Regions from separate parts of the Massilia sp. 01N410 genome, predicted to be linked through region 2. Evidence: riboswitches for the same ligand, from Rfam matches in the RefSeq annotation. Region 2 holds a riboswitch; the other holds the start of a gene.
The links. Region 2 has a riboswitch for cobalamin ahead of AC1DOP_RS26835 (TonB-dependent receptor plug domain-containing protein). Riboswitches for the same ligand answer to the same signal wherever they lie in the genome.
Positions count from the first base shown of each region.

Region 1: linked by a shared signal. The riboswitch ahead of AC1DOP_RS25950 (TonB-dependent receptor) and the one ahead of AC1DOP_RS26835 (TonB-dependent receptor plug domain-containing protein) in region 2 are both predicted to bind cobalamin.

Region 1 is NZ_JBFTRV010000030.1:37,979-42,044, forward strand. Features, by position in the region: gene AC1DOP_RS25945 (M1 family metallopeptidase) at 1-975, opposite strand, end outside; cobalamin riboswitch at 1,115-1,348, shown strand; gene AC1DOP_RS25950 (TonB-dependent receptor) at 1,425-3,362, shown strand; gene AC1DOP_RS25955 (hypothetical protein) at 3,451-4,066, opposite strand, start outside.
Region 2 is NZ_JBFTRV010000035.1:8,750-12,815, reverse strand. Features, by position in the region: gene AC1DOP_RS26845 (adenosylcobinamide-GDP ribazoletransferase) at 1-756, shown strand, start outside; gene AC1DOP_RS26840 (histidine phosphatase family protein) at 760-1,305, shown strand; cobalamin riboswitch at 1,327-1,557, shown strand; gene AC1DOP_RS26835 (TonB-dependent receptor plug domain-containing protein) at 1,630-3,480, shown strand; gene AC1DOP_RS26830 (FecCD family ABC transporter permease) at 3,499-4,066, shown strand, end outside.

The DNA of each region.
Region 1 (4,066 bases), on a different contig from region 2:
CATCGGCTTCGCGCTGCGTTTATCCGCGGTCCAGGCGAAGTCGTGGACGTCGCCCTGCACGTAGCGGTGGGTCAGCATGCCGTGCTGCTCGACGGGTGCGCCCTGCAGCTCGCCGGTGGCGCCGATCGTGTAGTCCTTCGGCGCCGTGAGCCGCACGTCGAAGCTGCCGAAGTCGGCGTAGAACTCCGAGTTCAGGTGCATCTCGTGGGCGTTCCAGCGCGGCGTGGTGGCGCCGCGTTCGCCCGGCAGTTCCAGCACGCCGATCTTCGGGAACCACTGGCCCACCAGGTGGAAGCTGCCGAAGTAACCGGTGCGCGCCATCACACGCGGCAGCTGGGTGTGGAAGTCGATGTCGAAGGTGGTCGAGGCGCCCGGCGCCACCGCGGCCGGCAGGTCGAAGCGCACCACGGTGTGGTCGGTGGCCGGGCCGTTGTCCGGATGGACGAAGGTCCAGGGCACGGTGGCCTCGCCCTGGGTCACGCCGCGCAGCGCGATGTGGCCCCATTCGCCCTCTTTGATGTCGACGCCGGAGCGGAAGGCGGTGCCGCGCTGGCGCTTCTCGGTGAAGAAGGTGCTGCCGGCGCCTTCGAAGGCGTTCATGTACAGGTGGACGTAGACGCTCTTCACCGCCACGCTGCTACGGTTGCGCCAGGTGAGCTTTTCGCGGCCCGTCACGGTGTGCTTGACCGGGTCGAGGGTGGCGTCGATGTCGTAGTGGACCACGCGCTCGGACAGCGTCGTCTCGAGCCCGGTGCGTATGCCGCCCCAGGCGTTTGTTGCGCTTGCCACGGTGACGGCGGCCGCGTTCGGTGCCGCCAGCGGAATGCCGTCGGGCGCCGGCGCCGGCGTGCCGGCCGCGGCGGGCGCGGGCGCTGCCTGGTCCGGCCCGGCCAGCAGGTCGGCGGTGACCGCCACCCCGGCCGCCAGCAGGATGGCCGCCGCACCCGTGCGCAATAGTGTCGAACCCAATCTCATGCAAGCCCCCCAAGTATGGATTGTTTATTAAGTTGTATTTGTGTTCACACTATATGCGAAAACCTTGCTGAAAATCTCACGGGTCTGCACAATCGGACCCGAAATCGACGCCAGACGGCAGAGTTGTTGCTTGTTAGGTTTATAATTCGCCGGTTCTGGTGCCCGCACGCATGGTCTATGCGTGCAGTTAAACGGGAAACACGGAGCGCAGGCGCCCCCGGCGCCGCGCCAACGTGTGCTGCCCCCGCAACGGTAAACAAGCGCCGCCTTGATGGCGGCTGGCCGCTTCGATGACCACTGTGCGCTGCGCGTGCAGGAAGGTGGAGCGGTCCGTCTTGCGAGCCCGGATACCGGCCAGGACAGGGGGAAGCGGGTACTGTGCCGCGCTTCCGTGACGAGCCGGTGTGCGGGGACGCGCGCCGGCCTAACGATCGAACACTGAATAATCGATGATTTCCAAAAAGCCGCTCGCGCTGGCCTGCGCCATTGCCTTTTCCATTCCCTTTGCCGCCCTGGCCGACGAAGCCGCCCCGGCGACCGTCGTCATCACCGGCTCGCGCTTTCCCAGCAACGAGGCGCTGCAGCCGATCGGCGCGACCGTCATCACCCAGGACGAGATCCGCGAAGCCGGCGTCAACGACGTCAACCAGGCGATCCGCAAGATCGGCGGCGTGTTCGGCCGCCAGAGCCTGGATTCCTCACCGGACTTCGCGCTCGACCTGCGCGGCTTCGGCACCAATGGCGCGCAGAACATGGTGATCATGGTCGATGGCGTGCGCCTGAACGAGAACGAACTGACCAGCTCGGTGCTGTCGACGATCCCGATCGACACCGTCGAACGCATCGAGATCACCCGCGGCGGCAGCAGCGTGCTGTACGGCGAGGGCGCGACCGGCGGCATCATCCACATCGTCACCCGCCGCTCGGGCCAGCCGGGCACCCACGGCTCGGTTTTCGCCGAAGCAGGGCAATTCCGTGAGCGCGACGTGCGCGCTTCCCTGTCTCACGTGGCCGGCAATATTAGCGCGGACGTGGCCGTGGCGCGTCAGGACAACGACAACTACCGTGACAACGGTAACTTTATCCAGAACAGTGTGTCCGCCGGGCTGCAGCTCACGTACTCGGGCGGCCGCGCCGGCGTGCGCATGGAAAGCGCGCGCCAAGACCAGCGCTTCCCGGGTTCGCTGACTCTGGCCGAGTTCCAGGCCGATCCGACCGACACCAAGACGCCGCGGGACTTCGGCAAACTCGATACCGACCGCGTCAACGCCTACGCCGAATACCGCCTGGGCACGGTCGACCTGGCGGCCGAACTGTCGCACCGCGAACGCGAGGCCGACTCGAACTACTACTTCGGTTCGTCGGCATCGGTCACGCATTTCAAGGGCCGCCAGAACCAGTTCTCGCCGCGTGCGCGCTGGCTGCATGACATCGGCAGCGGGATGCTGAACGAACTCGTGGCCGGCATCGACGTCATCGACTGGAAGCGCAAGACCACGTCCGGCTTCTCGCTGGCCGACGCCAGCCAGAAATCCAAGGCGCTGTATGTGCGCGACGAATTGCGCTTCGACCCGGCCCACAATGGCCGCGTGGCGCTGGGCGTGCGCCGCGAGATTTTCGACAAGGACTACGTCGATGCGATGGCGGGCGGCGTGGCCGACAACGGTTCGCAGGCCCAGAACGCGTGGGAAGCGCAGGGCAGCTACGCGGTGCTGCCACAACTGGAAATGTTCGCGCGGACAGGGCAGAGCTACCGTGTGGCCAATGTCGACGAGAACAGCTACCGCACCAGTCTGAGCCTGCTGAAGGTGCAGACCTCGCATGACCTGGAGCTGGGCGCCAGCTGGGGCGACGGCTTACGCAAGCTGACCGCGCGCGTGTTCCGCCACAAGCTGGACAACGAGATCTTCTACGACCCGACCGCCTTCGCCAACACCAACCTCGACCCGACACGCCGCCAGGGCTTCGAGATCGATGCCGAAACCCAACTGGCCACCGCCTGGCGCGCCACCGCCCACCTGCAACACATCAACGCCAAGTTCACGGACGGTCCGAACGCCGGCCGCGAGATGGTGCTGGTGCCGAAGAACGTGCTCACGGCCCGCCTGGCCTGGCTGCCGGGCAATGGCCAGACCGCCGATTTCGGCGTGCAATGGGTCGACAGCCAGCGCTACGGCGGCGATGTCAGTAATGCCTGCCCGACACGGATATCCTCCTATACGACCATTGACGCTCGTTATGCATTGCGTGTCAGTCAATGGGAGTTCGCTGTCGCGGGCCTGAACCTGGCGGACCGTCATTACTTCAGCTATGCCTTCGATTGCGAAGGGGGAATTTACCCCAGTGCAGGCCGTCAGTTGAAATTATCGGCGCGCTACAACTTCTGAACGCTTTAGCTCGGCACTTTTACGGCAAGATGGACGCAGCCCTGTTTCGGCCGGCTGCGTCCTGTCCGACGTGCGAATTGCCGTCGGCTTACCTGATCTCGTCCTCCCGGACGATGGTAATTCCAGCCGATACGCAGGCGTCGGAGGCCAGGCAGCCCGGCACAATGAATGGCGCGATCGTAACCGCCTTGTACCAGCCGTTTTCGCCGATCGAACCGAAGGCCTTGACGCTCCAGTTAATAAATGGGTCATGTAGTTCCGCCAGATGTTTCAGCGGCGGGAACCCGTTGGCCATTTGGAAATACCAGCATTGATCCCCGGTAGGGCAGCCAGCTCCGCTGACGCCAACCAGTGAGTCCGGATCGCCATAAGCGTTGAGGACCAGTTTTCCGGTATATGCAAGACCTGCGCCTTTTATGCCGCTCAGCAGTGCCTGGTTGACCTGTTGCCCCTGAAGTAATCCGGTACTGAAACTCGAAAATCCCGCCGCAAATGCTGCGTTTTCCGCCGTGCCCGCGGCAAGCCCGATATATTCACCAATATACTGGCCCTGGATCGCCAGACCGATACTGAATGCGACCACGATGAGCTTTTCGAGGAAAGTGGGCTCGGGAGGATGATATTCGTAAAGCCACCCATTTACCCTGGTGCCTGCCGCGTCTTCGAAGCCGATATTAATGTTTGCCGATCCGTTCGAAATCGGT
Region 2 (4,066 bases):
ATCGCGCTGCAGTTCTTCACGCGGCTGCCGATTCCATCCTGGGTCGGCTTCGAAGCCAGCTGGTTGCAGCACGCCTCGCGCTACTTCCCGCTGGTCGGCTGCGTGGTCGCGGCCATCGCGGCCGGCGTCTACTTCGCCGCCGCCCTCGTGCTGTCGGCGCCGGTAGCGGCCGTACTGTCGACCGCTGCCTCGATCTACCTGACCGGCGCCTTCCATGAGGACGGCTTCGCCGATACCTGCGACGGCCTGGGCGGCGGCATGACGCGCGAGCGCGTGCTCGAGATCATGAAGGATTCGCGGGTCGGCGCCTACGGTGCGATCGGCATCGTCTGCATGTTGGCCGTCAAGCTGACGGCGCTGGCGATGCTGCCGCCGCGCGTGGCGGTCGGCGCCCTGTTCCTGGCTCACCCGCTGTCGCGCCTGGCCGCCGCCTCGCTGATCTGGAAGCTGGACTATGTGCGCGGCGAAGGCAAGGCCAAGCCGCTGGCCCAGCAGATGAGCAGCACAGAATTCGCGATCGCGACGATCGCCGCCCTGCTGCCGGTGCCGGTCCTGCTGGCGAGCGGCTGGATCGCATCGTCGGCCGTGCTGGCGGCCTTGCTGGCGGCCCTGCTTGCCGCCTTGTGGCTGGGCCGAAAGCTGCACATCCGCCTCGGCGGCTATACCGGCGACTGCCTGGGCGCAGTGCAGCAACTGGCCGAAGCGCTGATCTATGTGGGCGTGCTGGCCACCCTCGGCCATGGCGCCTGGACCTGAGCCGTGAAGCTGCACCTGGTCCGCCATCCGCAGCCGGAGGTCGGCCAGGGCCTGTGCTACGGCGCCAGCGACGTCGCGGTCACGCAAGCCGAGCTCGCGCGCGTGCACGCCAGCCTGCGCATGGCCGGCCTGCCCGGGCAGCTGCCGGTGATTGCCAGTCCGCTGCGGCGCTGCGCCGAGCTGGCGCGGCGCTTGCAGCCGCACAGCCTGCGCTTCGATGCGCGCCTGGCCGAGATGGATTTCGGCCGCTGGGAGCTGCAGCCCTGGGACGCGATCCCGCGCGAAGAAGTCGATGCCTGGGCCGCCGACCTGCTCCTCTACCGCCCCGGCGGCGCCGAATGCGTTCTCGATGTCGCCCGCCGCGTGGCCGCCTTCAGCGACGACCTGCGCCAGGCCGGCGATGCCGAAGCGCTGCTGGTCTGCCATGCCGGCACCATCCGTCTCCTGAGCGCCATGCAAGGCGCCGGGAGCCTCGACGAAGCCGCATTGAACGCCGCCCGCAAGCCGCACCGCATCGCTTACGGCGAAGTCGTCACGCTGGAAGTTTGACAACACGGCGGGCTATTCGCCGTATAATGTCGGCGTTTTGGTGCTCGCGCCTGTGTTCTCAGGCGCAGTTAAACGGGAAACACGAAGCTCTTCGAACGAGCCGACGTGTGCTGCCCCCGCAACGGTAAGCAAGTGCCGCGTGATGCGAAAGCTGATGCGGCAACCGTCTTCTCATACCACTGTGCGCAAGCATGGGAAGGTCAGACGGCCACACTTGCCAGCCCGGATACCGGCCAAAAGGTGGAAGCGGCCGGCTTGCCGGCGCTTCTGTTCAATCTGGCCTACGGGGACGTCGGCCGGTTGTCCACGAAAGAAAACATCGTCATGAGCTTTCCCGTTTCACGGCAGGCGGCCGCGCCCCTGCTCGCCCTCACCCTTGCCCTACCTTCGATTTCCGCCCTCGCCGATCCATCGCTCGAGACCGTCGTCGTCACCGCCGCCCGCACGCCCCAGCGTGCCGACGAGGTGATACCCGACGTCACCGTCATCTCCAGCGACGAAGTCGCCCGCGCCGGCGCCGGTTCGGTCGCCGACCTGCTGCGCCGCCAGCGCGGCATCGAGATCGTGCGCAACGGCGGCCCGGGCGCCAGCACCAGCGTCTATCTGCGCGGCGCCAACAGCAACCAGGTCGTGGTCCTGATCGACGGCGTGCGCATCGGCTCCTCGACCACCGGCGCCGCCAGCTGGAATGCGATCCCGCTGTCCTCCATCGACCACATCGAGATCGTCTACGGCCCGCTCAGCTCCCTGTACGGTGCCGACGCGATCGGCGGCGTGGTGCAGATCTTCACGAAGAAGAGCGCGGGCACGCCCGCCTTCAGCGCCAGCGCCGGCGGCGGCACCTACGGCACCAGCCAGGTCGACGCCAGCGTGCACGGCTCCACCGGCGGAGACCACAGCGTCAGCTACGCCCTGAGCAGCGCGCGCGAGGATTCGGACGGCTTTTCGAGCACCCGCCCCGGCTCGTCGAGCTACAACAAGGACGACGACGGCTACACCCGCAACAGCGTGAACGGCCGCCTGGCCGTGCAGCTCGCGCCGGGGCATGAAGTGGGCGCGCAATTCCTGAAGAGCCGCCTGCGCGCGCAGTACGACAGCGGCGCCTCCAGCTACGACACCCACAGCGAGCAGGACATCGACAGCTATGCCGTGTTCCTGAACGACCGCATCCTGCCGAACTGGCGCAGCAGCCTGCAGGCCGCCCGCTCGAACGACAGGCTGGGCAGCTTCACCAGCGCGGCCGCCAGCGGCGCCAGCCAGATCGACACGCGCCAGGACGAATACACCTGGCAGAATACCTTCGACCTCGACGGCGATACCCTGCAGGTCCTGTTCGGCCACCGCAAGGAAGAGGTGCTGTCCAGCTCCAGTACGGCCCTGAACCGTTCGCGCATCACCAACTCGGTCGCCGCCGCCTACGATATGCACCACGGCAGCCACCTGCTCGATCTCAGCCTGCGCAACGACCATTCCGTCTACGGCGGCAAGACCACCGGCGCGGCCGGCTATGGCTACGAGTTCAGCAAGGACTTGCGCGCCACCGCCAGCGTCGGCACCAGCTTCCGCGCGCCGACCTACAACGAGCTGTACTACCCGGGTTACGGCCTGCCGACCAACAAGCCGGAACAGGGCCGCAATGCGGAAGTGGGCCTGCGCTGGCAGGTTGCCGGCGCCGAGCTGCAGGCGAACTACTACCGCAACCGCCTGACCGACATGATCGTGACGGTCAACCCCTGCCCGAGCCGCACCGGCAGCTGCGCCTACAATGTCAACCACGCCCTGCTCGAAGGCCTGACGATGTCGGCCGAGACTCGCCTGCACAGCCTCGACCTGCGCGCCAGCGTCGACCTCCAGGATCCGCGCGACGAAACCACCGGCAAGCAGCTGGCGCGCCGTTCGCGCCGCCACGCCAGCCTGACGGCCGGCTACGCGCTCGACCAGTTCGACCTTGGCGCCGAGCTGCAGGCCTCCGGCCGCCGCTTCGACGACGCTGCCAACCTCAATCGCCTGGGTGGCTACGGCCTGCTGAACCTGTACACTACGTGGCGGTTCACGCGCGACTGGTCGGTGCTGCTGCGCCTCGACAATGCGGCGGACAAGCGCTACGACCTGGCGCGCAACTACGGCACGGCCGGACGCAGCTGGTTCGCCGCGCTGCGCTACGGGATCCGTTAATTCACTCATCAAGCCAGCATGCATCCACTCCATCATTCCGCCGCGCGCCGGCGCACCACCATGATCGTCGGCTCGCTCCTGCTTGCCGCCCTTGCCTGCCTGCTGTTCTCCGGCACCACGGGTTCGGTCACGGTCGGGCTGGCGGAACTGCCGGACGCGGTGAACCAGTTGCTTCACGGCCGCCAGGACACGCTGGCGGCTTCGCTGCTGGCGCTGCGCGCCGGCCGTGCGCTGACGGCCTTCGTCACCGGCGGCGCGCTGGCGCTGGCGGGCATCATGATGCAGGCCCTGCTGCGCAACCCGCTGGCCGATCCTTATGTACTGGGGATCTCGGCCGGGGCCTCGGTCGGCGCCCTGTTCGCGCTCCTGATGATGTGCGCGGCGGTGGTGGTCGACGGTGCCGCCCTGCTCGGTGCGGTGGCGGTGTCGATGTTGCTGTATATATTGGCGCGCCGCGACATGCGCGGCGGCGTGGCGGCCGAAGGCGGCACCTCGACCCTGCTGCTGACCGGCGTCATCCTGATGTCGGCGTGCATGGCCCTGGTGACGCTGATGCTGTCGATCGCGCCCGAAGGCGCCCTGCGCA